2 linked regions of the Collimonas fungivorans genome follow. The protein of the gene in region 1 interacts with the protein of each later gene in a pairwise test. Links are inferred from orthologs where the notes say so. Each region holds a gene or a part of one and is shown on either strand. Other genes may lie near its edges.

What was found.
Region 2: the proteins of serC (region 1) and selB interact in binary tests that used the Escherichia coli proteins (3 or more experiments, as listed by UniProt). The link is inferred for Collimonas fungivorans from one-to-one orthologs.

What each region holds. Positions count from the first base shown.
Region 1 is NZ_CP013232.1:4,828,952-4,836,811, reverse strand. Bases 3,138-5,958 are described here. They hold serC (3-phosphoserine/phosphohydroxythreonine transaminase), read left to right. Parts: upstream 3,138-3,905; coding sequence 3,906-5,012; downstream 5,013-5,958. Other genes in these bases: pheA (prephenate dehydratase), read left to right, coding at 5,057-5,958; gyrA (DNA gyrase subunit A), read left to right, coding at 3,138-3,739. Outside these bases: CFter6_RS21120 (OmpA family protein), read right to left, coding at 92-901; more of gyrA, read left to right, coding at 1,076-3,137; more of pheA, read left to right, coding at 5,959-6,130; hisC (histidinol-phosphate transaminase), read left to right, coding at 6,175-7,281; CFter6_RS21095 (prephenate dehydrogenase), read left to right, coding at 7,345-7,860. UniProt on the Escherichia coli protein: Catalyzes the reversible conversion of 3-phosphohydroxypyruvate to phosphoserine and of 3-hydroxy-2-oxo-4-phosphonooxybutanoate to phosphohydroxythreonine. Is involved in both pyridoxine and serine biosynthesis.
Region 2 is NZ_CP013232.1:1,174,021-1,184,454, forward strand. Bases 4,137-7,136 are described here. They hold selB (selenocysteine-specific translation elongation factor), read right to left. Parts: upstream 6,612-7,136; coding sequence 4,662-6,611; downstream 4,137-4,661. Other genes in these bases: waaC (lipopolysaccharide heptosyltransferase I), read left to right, coding at 4,137-4,540; selA (L-seryl-tRNA(Sec) selenium transferase), read right to left, coding at 6,608-7,136. Also shown: CFter6_RS05085 (polysaccharide biosynthesis protein), read left to right, coding at 1-1,585; CFter6_RS05090 (H-NS histone family protein), read left to right, coding at 1,630-1,950; CFter6_RS05095 (phosphomannomutase/phosphoglucomutase), read left to right, coding at 2,141-3,529; more of waaC, read left to right, coding at 3,554-4,136; more of selA, read right to left, coding at 7,137-8,065; formate dehydrogenase accessory protein FdhE, read right to left, coding at 8,066-9,001; CFter6_RS05125 (formate dehydrogenase subunit gamma), read right to left, coding at 9,025-9,666; fdxH (formate dehydrogenase subunit beta), read right to left, coding at 9,663-10,434. UniProt on the Escherichia coli protein: Translation factor necessary for the incorporation of selenocysteine into proteins. It probably replaces EF-Tu for the insertion of selenocysteine directed by the UGA codon. SelB binds GTP and GDP.

The sequences.
Region 1 (7,860 bases):
TCGTTGTTTTCATACAACATAACATTATGAAAACATCACCACGGGCGACATCTTACATCGACGCAAGAAAACTATCTATTTTATTTTAATTTTATTGCGTTTTTATTACGACTCTACGATTCGGGGCCAGGCAGCTGACCAGTTTTTTACGGCTCAGTTTGTTGCTGCACTGCAATGCCGGATCGGATGCACCGGCGCCGGCGGTTTCTATTTGGTTAGAGACACCCTTGCTCTTCAAATAGCTGGCAACGTTGCTGGCGCGCTGCATCGACAATTTCCGGTTATAAGCTTCCGAGCCAAGGCGATCGGTATGGCCGGTGACTAATATGAGTCTCGTGCTGGCGCAGTTTGTCAATTTGGCAATAATCTGCTGGTCGATGCGTTGCTTGGCCGCCTTGGTCAGGGTTGCCTTGCCGAAACTGAAACTCTGGTCGCTCGCCAGCGTTACGCCAACATCGCATTGCTGGGCCGCAATTGCCGGTGCAACTTCATTGCTGGCGATCATCGGATCGGCGACCAGGGCAGGCGCGCTGGCTTTCATCACCGGCGCCACCAGGGCGCCGTCGCAACCGGTGACCGCATCATTCTGGTCCCAATAACCGGAGCGCCAGCACAAACCGTCCTGGCTGCGGACGACGGGACCGTTTCCATCGTGCACATAAGCACTCGTTTCAGGGGCGGCTTGGGATGCGGCGGATTGGGCAAAGCCTGGATGGGACGCAAAGACGAGGGCTGAACCCAGCAATAGGCTCAGCGCGATGGTATGACGCATAAATTGTTTCCTGATAGAAATGGTAAAGGCAGGATTGTTTTTAGGAATCGCCTGATTACCGGGCAAGGCGGCATTTAAACATATTTTTTCCGGCGAGCAGTTTTTCGGCCCTGATACCCGGGATTTCATCGCGCCTCTGAAAAGCCGGAACCGGCGTCCCCGCGTGCTAAAATCATACGTCTTATTACCAGTGTTCCGAGCAGCAGCCGGCCATGCGCGGCGATTGCGGCTCTGAATGCTGGTCTATATCGGATATAGATATCTGTGATCGATCAACCTAAGTAAAGACTCGCCGACTCGCTAATGGATCAATTCGCTAAAGAAACAATCCCAATTTCCCTCGAAGAAGAAATGCGCAAGAGCTATCTCGATTACGCGATGAGCGTGATCGTCGGCCGTGCGCTGCCGGATGTGCGTGACGGCCTCAAGCCGGTGCATCGCCGGGTCTTGTTCGCGATGCACGAAATGAACAATGTCTGGAACCGCCCGTTCGTGAAGTGCGCGCGCGTGGTCGGTGAGACCATGGGTAAATACCACCCGCACGGCGACGCATCGATCTACGACACGCTGGTGCGCATGGCGCAGCCTTTCTCGCTGCGCTACATGCTGGTCGACGGCCAGGGCAACTTCGGTTCGATCGACGGCGACGGCGCCGCAGCGATGCGTTACACCGAGTGCCGCCTGGACAAGATCGCCGGCGAACTGCTGGCCGACCTCGACAAGGAAACCGTCGACTTCGTGCCCAACTACGACGGCAAGGAAAAAGAGCCGTCGGTGCTGCCGACGCGCATCCCTAACCTGCTGATCAACGGCTCGTCCGGCATCGCGGTCGGCATGGCGACCAACATTCCGCCGCACAACCTGACTGAAGTGATCGATGGCGCACTGCACGTATTGCGCAACGCCGATTGCACTATTGACGAGCTGATCGAAATCATTCCGGCGCCGGACTTCCCGACCGCCGGCATCATCTACGGCGTCTCCGGCGTGCGCGATGGTTACCGCACCGGCCGCGGCCGTGTGGTGATGCGCGCCAAGACCCACTTCGAAGAGTTCGGCCGCGAAGGCCGCACCGCGATCATCATCGACGAGCTGCCGTACCAGGTAAACAAGAAGGCCTTGCTGGAACGCATCGCCGAACTGGTGCGCGACAAGAAGCTGGAAGGCATTTCCGACCTGCGCGACGAGTCGGACAAGTCCGGCATGCGCGTGGTGATCGAGCTCAAGCGCGGCGAAGTGGCCGAGGTGGTGCTGAACAATCTGTACAAGCAGACCCAGCTGCAGGACACCTTCGGCATGAACATGGTGGCGCTGGTGGATGGCCAGCCTAAGCTGCTGAACCTGAAGCAGATGCTGGAATGTTTCCTGTCGCACCGCCGTGAAGTGGTCACGCGCCGCACTGTGTTCGAACTGCGCAAGGCGCGCGAACGCGGTCACGTGCTGGAAGGCCTGGCGGTAGCGCTGGCCAACATCGACGATTTCATCGCTCTGATCAAGGCGGCGCCGACGCCGCCGGTGGCGAAATCCGAACTGATGGCGCGTGCCTGGGATTCTTCCATGGTGCGCGAAATGCTGGCCCGCACCGGCGACGAAAACATCGGCGGCATCGAATCCTTCCGTCCGGAAAACCTGCCCAAGCATTACGGCATCCAGGCTGACGGCTTGTACAAGCTGTCGGACGACCAGGCGCAGGAAATCCTGCAGATGCGTTTGCAGCGCCTGACCGGCCTGGAACAAGACAAGATCGTCAACGAGTACAAAGACGTGATGGCGCAGATCGCCGACTTGCTGGACATCCTGGCCAAGCCGGAACGCGTCACCGTCATCATCACCGACGAAATGACCGCTGCCAAGAACGAATACGGCATCGGCAACAAGGATGAGCGCCGTTCGCAGATCGAGCACAATCCTACCGATCTCGGCACGGAAGACCTGATCACGCCGCAAGACATGGTGGTGACCTTGTCGCATACCGGCTACATGAAAGCGCAGCCTGTCTCCGAATACCGCGCGCAAAAACGCGGCGGCCGCGGAAAGCAAGCGATGGCGACCAAGGAAGACGACTGGATCGACCAGCTGTTCGTCGGCAATACCCACGACTACATCCTGTGCTTCAGCAATCGCGGCCGCTTGTACTGGCTGAAGATCTGGGAAGTGCCGCAGGGTTCGCGCAATTCGCGCGGCAAGCCTATCGTCAACATGTTCCCGCTGCAGGATGGCGAGAAGATCACCGTGGTGCTGCCATTGTCCGGCGCCAACCGCAGTTTCCCTGAAGACCGTTATGTCTTCATGTCGACCAGCCTGGGCACCGTCAAGAAGACGCCATTGTCCGACTTCAGCAATCCACGCAAGGCCGGCATCATCGCGGTCGACCTGGATGAAGGCGATTTCCTGATCGGCGCCGCGCTGACCGATGGCCAGCATGACGTCATGCTGTTCTCCGATTCCGGCAAGGCAGTGCGCTTCGATGAAAACGACGTGCGTCCGATGGGCCGCACCGCGCGCGGCGTGCGCGGCATGAACCTGGAAGAAGGCCAGCAGGTTATCGCCTTGCTGGTCGCGGAAAACGAACAGCAATCGGTGTTGACCGCGACTGAAAACGGCTTCGGCAAACGTACTCCGATTACCGAGTACACGCGTCACGGCCGCGGCACCAAGGGCATGATCGCGATCCAGACCAGCGAGCGCAACGGCAAGGTGGTGGCGGCAACGTTGGTGGAACCTAGCGACGAAATCATCCTGATCACCACCGGCGGCGTCCTGATACGCACCCGTGTCGCGGAAATTCGCGAAATGGGTCGCGCTACCCAAGGCGTCACGCTGATCGCGGTGGAAGACGGCACCAAGCTGAGCGGTTTGCAGCGCGTGGTCGAATCTGACGCTGAGGTGGAAACCGAAGCGGACGCCGATGCTGGCGGCAGCACCGAAGAAGGTGGCGCTCCGGCCTCCGATCCGGCAGCGGAGTAAAGAAAGTAGCGCGCCCCGGCCCGCAAGCCGGGGTGCGCATGATTTTCAGTTTGAATAGCTAAGTTGGAACATTTGCAGCAGCACAGTAACGCCATCTGTTGGTTCGTAGTCAATCTCGGTTCTCGGTTTCACTCCTGTTTCACTTCTTTATCTGACGCTATTCATCATGCCTATCTATAATTTTTCTGCTGGCCCTGCTGTGTTACCGAAAGAGGTGCTGCAGCAAGCTGCCGCCGAAATGCTGGACTGGCAAGGCAGCGGCATGTCCGTGATGGAAATGAGTCATCGTGGTAAAGAGTTCATGTCTATCCTGGCGGCGGCGCAGCACGATTTCCGCGAACTCTTCGCGGTGCCGGACAATTACAAGCTGCTGTTCATGCAAGGCGGGGCGATTGCCGAGAACGCGATCGTGCCGCTCAACCTGCTGGGCCGCGGCGGCCGGGCACAGCCTGCGACTAGCGATTACATCAATACCGGGTCCTGGTCGACCAAGTCGCTGAAAGAAGCGCGGCGCTACGGTAACGTCAATGTCGCCGCTTCGTCCGAAGACAGTCATTTCGCGCAGATTCCCGAGCGCGACAGCTGGCAGCTGTCCAAGGATCCGGCTTACGTCCATCTCTGCACCAATGAAACCATCGACGGCGTCGAATACCAGTTCACGCCAGACATCGCAGCTGAAACCGGCAACGCGCCGCTGGTGGCCGACATGTCGTCGCATATCCTGTCGCGCGTGGTGGACGTTTCCAAATATGGCGTGATCTACGGCGGCGCGCAAAAAAATATCGGGCCGGCGGGACTGACCCTGGTAGTGGTGCGCGAGGACTTGCTCGGCCACGCCTTGCCGGCCTGTCCTTCAGCCTTCAACTGGAAGATCGTGGCCGACAACGATTCCATGTACAACACGCCGCCGACCTATGCGATCTATATCGCCGGACTGGTGTTCCAGTGGCTCAAGAAGCAGGGCGGCGTCGCCGCGATGGAACAACGCAATATCGCCAAGGCGGCCTTGTTGTACGACTACCTGGATGCCACCGATTTTTACCGCACCAAGATTGCCAGCAGCTGCCGCTCGCGCATGAACGTGCCTTTCTTCCTGGCCGATGAAGCTCTTAACGAATCCTTCCTGAACGGCGCCAAGGAACGGGGTTTGCTGCAGCTGAAGGGCCATAAATCGGTGGGCGGCATGCGCGCTTCGATCTATAACGCCATGCCTTTGGAGGGCGTGCAGGCGCTGGTGGCGTATCTGCAGGAATTTGAAAAACAGCGCGGCTAACCGGGGCGCCAGGCTAATTAGCAGAACCAGAGATAGAAACAAACATGAGCGAAGACAAACTCCTACCCTTGCGTCAGCAGATCGACGCCATTGACGCCGAAATCCTGGCCTTGCTGAACCGCCGCGCGAAAATCGCGCAAGAGGTCGGCCACGTCAAGGCCGAGACCAATGCCCCCGTGTTTCGTCCGGAACGCGAGGCGCAGGTCTTGCTCAAGGTTGCCGAGCGCAATCCGGGACCGCTGCAAGGCGCCGATGTACAAACCATTTTCCGCGAAGTGATGTCGGCTTGCCGCGCGCTGGAAAAGCGCGTGACGGTGGCCTATCTGGGCCCGGCCGGCACCTTCAGCGAACAAGCGGTGTACCAGCAGTTCGGTCACGCGGTGGAAGGCCTGCCTTGCGTGTCGATCGACGAAGTGTTCCGCGCCACCGAAGCCGGCACCGCCGATTTCGGCGTCGCCCCGATCGAAAATTCCTCGGAAGGCGTGATCAACCGCACCCTCGACCTGCTGCTGCAAACCACGCTCAACATCAGCGGCGAAGTGTCGATCCCGGTGCATCACAGCCTGATGACCAAGGAAGGCACGATGGCCGGCATTGCCCGCATCTGCGCCCATTCGCAAGCGCTGGCGCAATGCAATGCCTGGCTCAACCAGCACTACCCGAGCATCGAACGGCAGGCGGTAGCGTCGAACGCCGAAGCGGCGCGCATGGCCAGCGAAAATGATACCGTGGCGGCAATTGCCGGCGAGATGGCGGCGCAGAAATACGACTTGCAGGTGGTCAGCGCAAATATCCAGGACGACCCGCACAACCGCACCCGTTTTGCCGTGGTGGGCCGGCTGCAGAACGGCGCCAGCGGCAAGGACCAGACGTCGTTGGTGCTGTCGGTGGCGAACAAGGCTGGCGCTGTCTACAAGCTGCTGGCGCCGCTCGCCAAGCATGGCGTGTCGATGACCCGCTTTGAGTCGCGACCGGCGCGCATGGGTGCGTGGGAATACTATTTCTATGTCGACGTCGAAGGGCACGCAGCCGACGACAAGGTCGCCAAGGCACTGGACGAGCTGCAACAGAATGCGGCGTTCTACAAGCTGCTGGGATCGTATCCGCGCAGTTTCTGAAAAATAGCCGATAAGCGGTCAACAACACGTTTCGAAAGCAGACAATGTCAATTAAATTTGGTCCAGAATATGTACGCGCTATCGCCCCTTACCAGGGCGGCAAGCCGATTGCCGAAGTCGCGCGCGAATTCGGCCTGGACGAAGCCAGTATCATCAAGCTGGCCTCCAATGAAAATCCGCTGGGCATGCCGGAATCGGCCAAGGTTGCGATGCAAAAGGCGGTCGCCGACATCGGCCGTTATCCGGACGCCAACGGTTTCGACCTGAAGGCTGCGATCACCGCCAAATACGATGTGCCGGCAGAGTGGATCACGCTGGGCAACGGCAGCAACGATATCCTTGAACTGGCTACCCACGCTTTTGTGCAGGCCGGGCAAGCCGCGATGTATGCGGAATATTCTTTTGTGGTGTATGCCTTGGCGACCCAGGCCGTCGGCGCCCGCGCCATTGTGGTCAAGGCCAAGGATTACGGCCATGACCTGGAAGCCATGGCTGCCGCCATCACCGGCGACACCAAGCTGATCTTCATCGCCAACCCGAACAACCCTACCGGCAGCTTCATTCCGGCAGCCGAACTGGAAGCGTTCCTGGCGCGCGTACCGCCGCAAATCGTGGTGGTGCTGGATGAAGCCTACAATGAGTACTTGCCGCCGGAACTGCAGTACGAATCGATTTCCTGGGTACGCAAATATCCCAACCTGCTGGTTTCGCGCACCATGTCGAAAGCCTATGGCCTGGCCGGCTTGCGTATCGGCTTCGGCATTGCCCAGCCGCTGATCACCGACCTGCTGAACCGCATCCGCCAGCCGTTCAACGTCAACTCGCTGGCGCAGGCCGCCGCGGTGGCGGCCTTGAACGACACCGCCTTCTTGCAGCGCAGCGCGCAGCTGAACCGTGACGGCTATCGCCAGCTGACGCAGACTTTCGACGAACTGGGCCTGGAGTATGTGCCTTCGTTCGGCAACTTCGTCATGGTCAAGGTCGGCGACGACGAGGCTGCCGGCGCCCGCGTCAACCTGGCGCTGCTGAAGCAGGGCATCATTGTGCGCCCGGTCGCCAACTATGGCCTGCCGCAATGGTTGCGCGTCACTATCGGCTTGCCGGAGGAAAACGCAGCCTTTATCGATGCATTGAAAAAACTGCTGAGCTAGATGTCGGCGTGAACTTCAGCGACGTCAACTTCAGCTTCGACTAATTTTATTAAAGCATCATTCGTGTTCAAGAAAATCGCAATATTTGGCGTGGGGCTGATCGGCGGTTCATTTGCCCTGGCTTTGAAAAAAGCCGGGGTGGTTGAACAGGTGGTCGGGGTAGGTCGTCAGCTTGCGACCTTGCAGCGTGCGCAGGAGCTGGGAATCATCGACGCCATCGCCAGTTCGGTGGCTGATGCCGTCTCCGGCGCCGAGCTGATCCTGATCGCAGCGCCGGTGGCGCAGACCGGCGCCATCCTGGCCAGCATCGAGCCGCATTTGCAAGCCGGCGCCATCGTGACCGACGCCGGCAGCACAAAATCCGATGTAGTGCTGGCGGCGCGCACTGCGCTGGGCGGCAAGATTGCCCAGTTTGTACCGGGCCATCCGATCGCCGGCCGTGAACAGAATGGTCCCGAGGCGGCGCTGGCCGAGCTGTATGCCGGCAAGAAAGTGGTGCTGGCGCCGCTGCCGGAAAATGCCGAGCAGGATATCGTCAGGGTTGCCGCCGCGTGGCAGCAGTGCGGCGCCTTGATCCAT
Region 2 (10,434 bases), 3.7 Mb from region 1 along the record:
TGCAATTCTGTATGTGGCTGCAAGCCGTTTTTTAGCACGTGGTTATCTGTTGCGCGTCAGCGGCACTAACGGAGCGGTGCCTGTGGCAATTTATGGTGCCGGTCAGGCGGGAACCCAGCTGGCAAGCGCACTTCGTGCTGGGAATGAATATTTGCCTGTTGCATTTATTGATGATAAAAAAGAGTTGTATCGAGCAACGATTACCGGGATTAAAGTCTTTGCTGTTGACGATTTACCGAATTTAATTGCACGCTACAAAATCAAAGAGATTTTGCTGGCAATGCCATCATTGAGTAAGTTACAGCAAAAATATATTCTCGATAAACTCGAACCGCTCAAGGTCAAGATTAAAGTTACACCGCCTATTAAGAGTCTGATTAACGGGGAATTGAGAGTGCAAGATATTCGCGAAGTTGAGATCGAGGATTTATTGGGACGTGATCCAGTCGAACCTAATCCGGAGTTGATTTCTGCTTGTATCGTGAATAAATGTGTATTGGTAACTGGAGCCGGAGGTTCGATCGGATCAGAACTTTGTCGCCAGATTATGCGACAGCGGCCATCGCGTTTGATTTTGCTAGAAATGTCGGAGTTCGGCCTATATGCGATTGAGCAGGAATTGAGTGAGTTGCGAAGGAATCTGAGCCTTGACATTGAGTTATTGCCATTTTTGGGTTCAGTACTGGAAACTGAAAAATGCACACGCATCATGCGGACATTTTCGGTCGAAACTGTATATCATGCGGCTGCCTACAAGCACGTTCCTTTGGTCGAGCATAATCCGATCGAAGGTATACGAAATAATGTATTTGGTACGCTAAGTGTGGCTAAAGCCGCTATGGCTTCCGGGGTCAAGTCATTTGTATTGATTTCGACCGACAAGGCTGTCCGGCCCACTAACGTAATGGGTTCTACCAAACGATTTGCTGAACTGATATTGCAGGCATTTTCTCGTGGACAAGCCAAGAGCGCATCGCAAACAAGATTCTGCATGGTACGTTTTGGTAATGTGCTGGGCTCATCCGGTTCGGTAGTGCCACTATTTCGCAAGCAGATCATGGGGGGAGGGCCGATTACTTTGACTCATCCCGAAATCACTCGTTATTTCATGACAATCCCTGAAGCGGCCCAATTAGTGCTGCAGGCTGGCGCCATGGGACAAGGGGGGGATGTTTTTGTATTGGATATGGGCGATCCGGTAAAGATCATTGACCTGGCAACTAGAATGGTCCACTTAAGCGGGCTAGAGGTGCTGTCCGATTTGACGCCAGACGGCACGATAGAAATCAACCATGTTGGTTTACGACCCGGCGAAAAACTGTACGAAGAGCTTTTGATCGGGGAGAATGTCGAAGGCACGGAGCATCCATTGATCATGCGGGCACAAGAAGTGGAGATTCCTTGGCCTCTTTTGGAGAATCTGCTGAGTCAATTGGACGATGCCTGTACTAGGTTTGCCTATGAAGAAGTGCGTGATCTATTATTGCGGACAGTCGCTGAATATTCGCCGCAATGTGGCATCGAGGATTTTATATGGCGTGCTAAACGTCAATTACCGAATGCTGGGGGGGCGGTGCTCCATTAATTGACGAAACAGTATTTGATTAAATTTCATTTATCGGGGGTAGTATGGATTTATCTGGATTGACAGTAGCTGAATTGCGAGCACTGCAGGATCAAGTCAAGCAAGCCTTGAAAGATCGCGAGCATCAAGAACAGATCAAGGCACGCGAGCAGATTCTGGCGATTGCCCAAAGCGCCGGGATCTCCCTGCAAGATTTGCTCGGCGCGCAATCGCGCGGGAAAACTACAGTTTCCAAGGTCAAAGTCGCGGTCCGTTATCGCCATCCGTCGGATGCGTCGCTGCAATGGACCGGTCGTGGCCGTCAGCCTAAATGGGTTCAGGATTGGGTTGCATCCGGCCAGTCCCTGGATGCCATACGCGTATAACAGCTGAAAACATCTCGTTGCCCTTTTTCGCAAGTGGCAATGATTTGATAGCGGATGTTTGAACCGAAGACGCATGTTGAGAACGCGGCATGCGTCTTCTGGCTTGCTGGCGCTGGAAATGGCGTGCAAACAACGCGTTGGCCACAAGCTTCTTGTGCTGTGAACAGCCATATTCTCCCACCATAAAATCATGCTCCCACTCTCAAAATCCATATTCAAGGCTTACGACATTCGCGGCATCGTCGGTAAAACTCTGGACATCGGCATCGCGCGCCAGATTGGCCAGGCCTTCGGCACCACTGCCCGGGCCAAGGGTGAAAAAACAGTCATTGTCGGCCGCGACGGCCGATTGTCCGGCCCCGAGCTTGCGACCGCCCTGGCGGCCGGTTTGCGCGACGCCGGTGTGGATGTGATCGACCTGGGCGTGGTAGTGACGCCGATGGTGTATTTCGCGACCCATGTGCTGGGCGCTCAGTCCGGCATCATGGTCACCGGCAGCCACAATCCGCCTGACTATAACGGCTTCAAGATGGTACTGGCAGGCGAGGCGATATACGGCGAGACCATCCAGCAGCTGTACCAGGCCATCGACAGCGGCAGCGTCGAGGCAACGATCTCGGTGCCAAGCGGCAGCTACCGCCAGCACGACATCAGGCAGGCTTATCTGCAGCGCATTGTCAGCGACACCAAGCTGGCGCGGCCGATGAAGATCGTGGTCGATTGCGGCAACGGCGTCGCCGGCGCCTTTGCCGGCGAACTGTACCGTGCGCTCGGCTGTGAGGTGCAGGAACTGTTCTGCGAAGTGGACGGCACTTTCCCCAACCACCATCCCGATCCGGCGCATCCGGAAAACCTGCAGGACGTGATTCGCGCCCTGCAAGATTCCGATGCCGAAATCGGCCTGGCGTTCGATGGCGACGGCGATCGCCTCGGCGTGGTGACCAAGGATGGCCAGATCATTTACCCGGACCGGCAGCTGATGCTGTTTGCGGCAGATGTGCTGACGCGCCATCCGGGCCGCGAGATCCTGTACGACGTCAAATGCACGCGCCACCTGGCGCCGTGGATCACTGCACACGGCGGCAAGCCGCTGATGTGGAAGACCGGCCACTCGCTGGTCAAGGCCAAGATGCGGGAAACCGGCGCGCCGCTCGGCGGCGAGATGAGCGGCCATGTGTTCTTCAAGGACCGCTGGTACGGTTTCGATGACGGCCTGTATGCAGGTGTGCGCCTGCTGGAATTGCTGAGCCGCGAAAGCGATCCGTCGGCGGTGCTGAACGCGTTGCCGCAATCGTCCAGCACGCCCGAGCTGCAGCTGAAACTGGAGGAAGGGGAGAACTTCAGCCTGATCGAAAAACTGCAAGGCGAGGCGAAATTCCCTGGCGCCGACGACATCATCAAGATCGACGGCCTGCGTGTCGAATATCCGGACGGCTTCGGCCTGGCGCGCTCATCCAATACCACGCCGGTGGTCGTGATGCGTTTCGAGGCGGAGTCGGAACAGGCGCTGGCGCGGATCCAATCGGAATTCAAGCGGGTGATCCTGGCCGCCAAGCCTGATGCATCGCTGCCTTTTTAACCGGCTCCACGAATTGGTTCCGGTTTGAACATCCTGATCGTCCGTGTCTCCTCGCTGGGAGACGTGGTCCACAACATGCCAATGGTGTCGGACATCCGGCGTCATTATCCCGATGCGAATATCGACTGGGTGGTCGAAGAGGGCTATGTCGGCCTGGTGCGCATGAATCCCGACGTGCGCCGTATCATTCCGATTGCCTTGAGGCGCTGGCGCAAGACCTTGTTCTCAGCCGCCACGCGGGCGGAAATTTCCCATTTCAGGCAACAGCTCAAACTGGATGCCTATGACGTCGTGTTCGATACCCAGGGTTTACTGAAAACCAGCGTGGTAATGCGCATGGCGCGGCTTGCTCTGGATGGCCAGCGGGTCGGGTTGGCGAATGCGACCGAGGGATCAGGCTATGAACCGCTGTCGCGCATATTTCACACTAGGAGCGTCGAGGTCGGCTTGCATACGCACGCGGTATTGCGTGCCCGCGAAGTAGCGGCAAAAGCGCTCGGCTACAGTGTCGAGGGCGTCGCCGATTTCAATATGCATCCTCTCGCCATGGCGCCTGCTGACTCTCCTGCATGGCTGCCGGACGCGCCATACGCGGTTTTTTTTCACGGCACGGCGCGTGCTGCCAAGCAGTGGCCGAACAGCAGTTGGGTAAGCATTGCGACGGTACTTGCCGAACGTGGGTTGCTGGTGCTGCTGCCCTGGGGCAGCGATGCCGAAAAGATCAATGCGGAACAGCTGGCGAGCCAGATGAGCGATGCGCGTGTGTTGCCTAAATTGCCGCTGATGGAAGCGGTGTTGCTGGCACAGCGCGCCGCGCTGGTGATTGGCGTCGATACCGGCCTGACCCATATTGCCGCTGCCTTTAATCGTCCAACCATCGAGTTGTATTGCGATTCGCCCCGCTGGAAAACCGAAGGCAACTGGTCACCGCAAATCGTCAACCTGGGAGAACTCGGGGCACCGCCCACTGTGGAGCAAGTTGCGCAGGCAATTGGCCAGCTAGCGGCATAAGCTGATTGGCGGAAGGCAGCAGGAGTCGAACCTACCCGGGAGCGACTGGCGCCCCCCACCGGGTTTGAAGCCCGGCCGCATCACCGGATACGTGTGCCTTCCTTGGTTCTGGCGCTCTATCTTATCCTGATTCAGCACTTCCATGCCATCCCGGCCAGGCGCCATCGCGCAATACATGCGCATCGCGTACCCGGCGCGTATAACCTATGCGGTCAAAAAATTCCAGGATCTGGATGGCGCGCTTGCGTCCCAGTCCGGTGGCATCGCGCCAGCGCGCTGCGTTCACTCCGGCAGTTGCGCCAGTGTTTACTTCAGTTGCCAGGCCCGCCAGCAGCGCGGCCAGCTCACGCACGCGATCATGGTGATAAAACAGATCGCGCTCAATTTGATATACGAGCCCCTGCTGCAGCAATTTACGCAGCAGCTGCCGTACCTGCTCCTCCGGAATCTTGTGCGCTTGCGCCAGCTCGCGTACCCAGGGCGGATCGAATCCAGCCGCTGCCAGCGCCGGCAGCAGTTGCTGCGCCAACACCTGTTCGCTGTCAGACAGCGACACCGCATGTTGCGGCAGATGCAGCCATGGTCCGCTGCGCTGGATCATCGCGTCGCTGGTGAGCGAGCCGATGACTGCCTGCCACAGTGCATTGTCCAGCGCCGGCAGCGCCATGCGCCGCAGGCGCGCTGCATCCACGCCCTGTTCGTCGGGGAAACGCGCATGAAAATCCGTGAGTGCGGTTACCGCCAGTGTTCTTAGGGACTGCCACTGGGCCGGCAGCATGACAAAATTATCTTGTTCTTGCGAATTGACCGCAATGGATTGCGCGCCTTCCGGCAATTGCAACGCAGTGGCTGGCAATCCGCTGAGCTGCATCAGCATGGACAGGCGCATGCCGCCGGGCGAAGCGGCTTGCAGCAAGGCGCTGACGCCGGCCCCATCCAGCATCAGCTGCATGGCGTCGAGCCAGGCTTGGCGCTCCGGCGCACGGCGTTTGCGCGCCGGAGCAAGCGGATCCAGCACGTGGCCGCCGCCTATCGTCATGTTTGCCTGCGCATTGCGGACGATGAATCGATCGCCGGGAATGGCGCAGACAGGAGATTCGAATAGCAGCTGCACCCTGCTCCGACTGCCCGGCATCATCGTATTTCCGTCCAGTAGCGCGACCTGGGCGACTTGATGCAAGGTGCCCAGGTGCACGTGCAGCGGAGAACGGTTGCGCAGCAATACGCCGGCATGGGCCGACAGCTGGAGTTCCACATCCATCCTGGTCGATGCGGTCATGGCGGACGGAGCAGCCAGCCAGTCGCCGCGTTTGATGGCATCCTTGTCGATGCCGGTCAGGTTGAGCGCGCAACGCTGCCCGGCGTGGCCGCTGGCGGCAGGGCGGTTTTGCACATGCAGGCTGCGCACCCGCACGGTATCGCCGGCCGGCATTAATGCGAGGTGATCGCCAAGCTGGACCTGGCCGGAGAAAACGGTTCCCGTCACCACGGTGCCGTGCCCGGCGAGGGTAAATACGCGATCGATGGCGAGCCTGAACAGGCCGTCATCGCGGCGCGGCGACATGTGCTGTGCGGCCTCATGCAAATGCTGCTGCAGGGCGGCGGTTCCGGCATCCTGCGCATGATGTGCCGCGACGGCAAAGACTGGCGCGTCGGCCAGTTTGGTGGCCGCCAGCAGTTCGCGAATTTCGCTGGTGACTTCTGTCATGCGTGCAGCATCGGCGCGGTCGGTCTTGGTCAATGCCACTGCACCGGTGCTGATGCCCAGCCATTGCAGGATTTCCAGATGCTCGCGAGTCTGCGGCATGACACCATCATCGGCGGCGATCACCAGCAGCGCGAAGTCGATGCCGGACGCGCCGGCCACCATCGTATGCACCAGGCGTTCGTGGCCGGGCACGTCGATAAATCCCAGCACCTCGCCGTTCGGCAGCGGGGTGTAGGCATAACCAAGCTCGATCGAAATGCCGCGGGCCTGCTCTTCCTTGAGGCGGTCGGTGTTGACACCGGTCAGCGCCTTGATGAGTGTAGTCTTGCCGTGATCGATATGCCCGGCGGTGCCGACGATCATATGGACAGGCCTTGCAGCTGCGTGCTGAACAGGGCTTCGTCCTGCTGCTCCAGGCAGCGGCAGTCCAGCCACAGCGCGTCGTTGGCAATCCGTCCTATGACTGGACGCGGCAGCTGGCGCAAGGCTTTCTCCAGCTTGTCGAGCGCGCGGCCGTGGCGCTTGCCGCCATTGGCGGCATTCCCGGCACGAACCACCAGGCCGTGGCTAGGCAATTGATCGACGGGCAGGGCGCCGCTGCCGATCTGGCTGAACATGGCTTCGGCGGAGACGGTATAGTGCGTTCCGAGTAAGCTTTGCAGCGCGGGCAGCAGGCGCTCGGCCTGCGCTTTGATCGACGGCTGGCTGCGGGTAAGCAGGCGCAGTGTCGTCAAGCGTTCCGCCAGGAATTCCGGAGCCAGGTATAGCCGCAGCACCGGTTCCAGCGCGGCCAGGGTGAGTTTGCCGACGCGCAGTGCGCGCTTCAGCGGATTCTTCTTGATGCGGCGTATCAGGTCGGCGCGGCCGACGATGAGGCCGGCTTGCGGCCCGCCCAATAGCTTGTCGCCGCTGAAGGTGACCAGGTCGGCACCTTGGCGGATGGTTTCCCGCACCGTGGTTTCTCCGGGCAAACCCCATTGCGTCAGGTCCACCAGGGTGCCGCTGCCAAGGTCGACGGTCACAGGCAGCCCGTGCGGCTGCGCCAGTTCCGCCAGTGCGCTGACTTCCACGCTGCGGGTGAAGCCGCTGATGGCGTAATTGCTGCAATGGACTTTCATCAGCATCGCGCTGCGAGGCGTGATGGCGTTGGCGTAATCCGCCGGATGAGTGCGATTAGTAGTGCCGATTTCCACCAGCTTTGCACCTGCGCGCTGCATGATGTCGGGAATACGGAATGCGCCGCCAATCTCGACCAGCTCGCCGCGCGAAACGATGACTTCTTTTTTCTGCGCCAGTGCGTTGAGCATCAGCAGCACCGCGGCGGCGTTGTTGTTGACCACGGTGGCGGCTTCGGCGCCAGTCAGTTCGCACAGGACATCTTCAACCAGGCTGTCGCGGTCGCCGCGGCCGCCGGTTTCCAGGTCGAATTCGAGATTGCCGGGAGATGTCAGCGCGCTGACCACCGCCTGTACAGCTTCGTCCGGCAACAGGGCGCGGCCGAGATTGGTATGCAGCACAGTGCCGGTAAGGTTGAATAGTGCGCGCAGGTGCAGCCGGCTGGCAGCTGCCAGTTGTTTCTCAAGAATGTCGATCAGCTGCGATTCATCCACGTCTGCCGGCATCAGTTTGCCCGCGAGGGCATCGGCTCTCAGCTTGTCCAGGTGTTTGCGTAGCGCTGCAGCCAGCTGGGTACGGCCATACAGCGCAAGCAATGGCTTGATATCTGCCAGGTTCAAGACCCGGTCCACCGAGGGAATGTTGCTGGCAGAGGCTGTCGCAGCAGCTGCCGCCCCGGCCGGCGTGATTGCAGCAGCCATTCAATTCTCCATGGATTGCCAGAACAAGGGGTTGCCGCGCCGGCGTGCGTAAGTAGTTTCACCCATCAGCAGGTCCAGGGTTACGCTGGCCAGGTCATCGGCCAGCGGCTCGATAAAGGGATCTTTTTCCTGGTAGAAGATTTTAAGCCAGCTATGGCATTCGTCGCAGGTTTCCGCCTTGACGGCTGCCGGGCCACCTTCTATGACGTGATAAGCAATGCCTTTTGTGGAGTCGCAATGGCTGCACTTGATGCGCACCATATGCCATTCGGCGGCGCACATGCTGCATTGTAAATAACGATGCCCCTGCGACTGTCCATCCATCCGCACCACGCTGGCGACCGGCGGCGAGCCGCAGCATGGGCACAGGCCGGGTGTGTCGAGCAGCGGTACGTCGCGTTCGCTGAAACGGGTTACAAGATCGCAGCACACGACTTGCAAGGCCGCGGTGTAGAACGGTGCAGTGGCCGGATCGACGATTTCAACGTTGCCGCGCAAAATGGCTTCGGCCTGGCTGTCGCGTTGGTTCGCGCTGCTTTGCTGGATGCGAGTTATCAATTGTGCTGCGGCTGCCGGGATGTTGCCGGTTGATGCGGTGTGCTCCAGCAATTGCGCCAGGACTGCTTGCCAGTGCGGGCTGTGCGCCTGGTCTGTGGCCAGGATCAGCGGCATTAAATGCGCGTTTGCGAGGTTGATGCTGGCCTGGTCCCGGGCATGGTCATTCGGTTCGCCGGCCAGTTTGTCCAGGGCCAGTTGTTGCGCTTCCACCAGCACCGCCATCAGGCTCAGGTATTCGCCGATGGCGTTGCCGGCTGCAAGTTGCTTCAGGCGTCGTGCGCGATTGCCGAATACGCTTGCACGCTCCGGCAGGCGAATGCGTGGAATAGCGTTATGATCGAGTGCTTCAATTTCACCTGGTTCGAGAATGCGTTGCAAAGTAATCCCTTTATTTATTCCCGTTATTCGCCAGTCATTTTCCTGTACCACGCCGGGTGATGCTTGCGTGCCCAGGCGCGGCTGACCGTTCCGCGCGTCATGGCGGCTACCGTTCCCTTGATCCACAGCGCGGCGTAGATATGTACGACGATGCCGACGATAAGCAGGAAACCGCACAACGCATGCAGCACAACTGCCGCCCGGATGACGAATATCGGGAACATCCAGGAGAACCAGGCGCGCCAGATGACGATGCCGGACAGCAGCAGGCCAATCATGCAGGCTATCATCATCCAGAATAACAGCTTCTGGCCGCCGTTGTAACGGCCCACCGGCGGCAGGTTTTCTTCGCGGTTGTTGACTACGTCGCGTATGCCTTTCAGCCAGGCGATGTCGTTTTTTTCGACCAGGTTGTGCCGCCAGAAACCCAGCGCCAATATCGCAAAGCAAAGGAACATCACCAGCCCGATGAATGGATGCAGGATCCGCGTCCATGGTCCGCCGCCGAGCACGAAGCTGAGCCAGAACATGGCTGGATGAAACAGCGCCAGCCCTGACAGCGCCAGTATGACAAACGTGATGGCAACGATCCAGTGGTTGATGCGCTCCTTGGCGTTGTAGCGTTGGATCTTTTCTTCTTTTAGGTCTCGTTCAGAATTGTTCATGGTGGCGGATCCTGCGAGGTGACATTGCTGCCGTGCGGCGCTGGCAGTTGCGCGCCGCGCCGTGAGGCATCGGCTTCTTCCCGTTCCGCCGCCTCGTCTTCTGCCGAGACTTCGTTCGGTCCGACCTTGATATAGTGGAAAAATCCTGCCAGCGCGGTCAGGGCGATGCCCGCCAGCGCCAGCGGCTTGGCGGCGCCTTTCCACAAGCCCACCAGCGGGCTGATGCGCGGATTGTCCGGCAAACCGTGATAGAGCGATGGTTTGTCGGCGTGGTGCAGCACATACATGACATGGGTGCCGCCCACGCCTGGCGGATCATACAGCCCGGCCTTGTCGAAACCGCGTTCCTTGAGGTCGACAATACGTTCGGCGGCGTGCTCCTTCATGTCTTCCTTGGTGCCGAACACGATGGCGCCGGTAGGACAGGTCTTGACGCAGGCCGGTTCCTGGCCGACCGCCACGCGGTCCGAGCACAGCGTGCATTTGTAGGCCTTGTTGTCTTTCTTCGAAATACGCGGCACGTCAAACGGGCAACCGGTTACGCAATAGCCGCAGCCGATGCAGTTTTCTTCATGAAAATCGACAATGCCGTTGTTGTACTGGACGATGGCGCCGGGCGAAGGACAAGCCTTGAGGCAACCCGGGTCTTCGCAGTGCATGCAGCCGTCCTTGCGGATCAGCCATTCAAGATTGCCGTCCGGGTTTTCATATTCCGAGAAACGCATGACGGTCCAGGAATGCTCCGTCATGTCGGGCGGATTGTCCAGC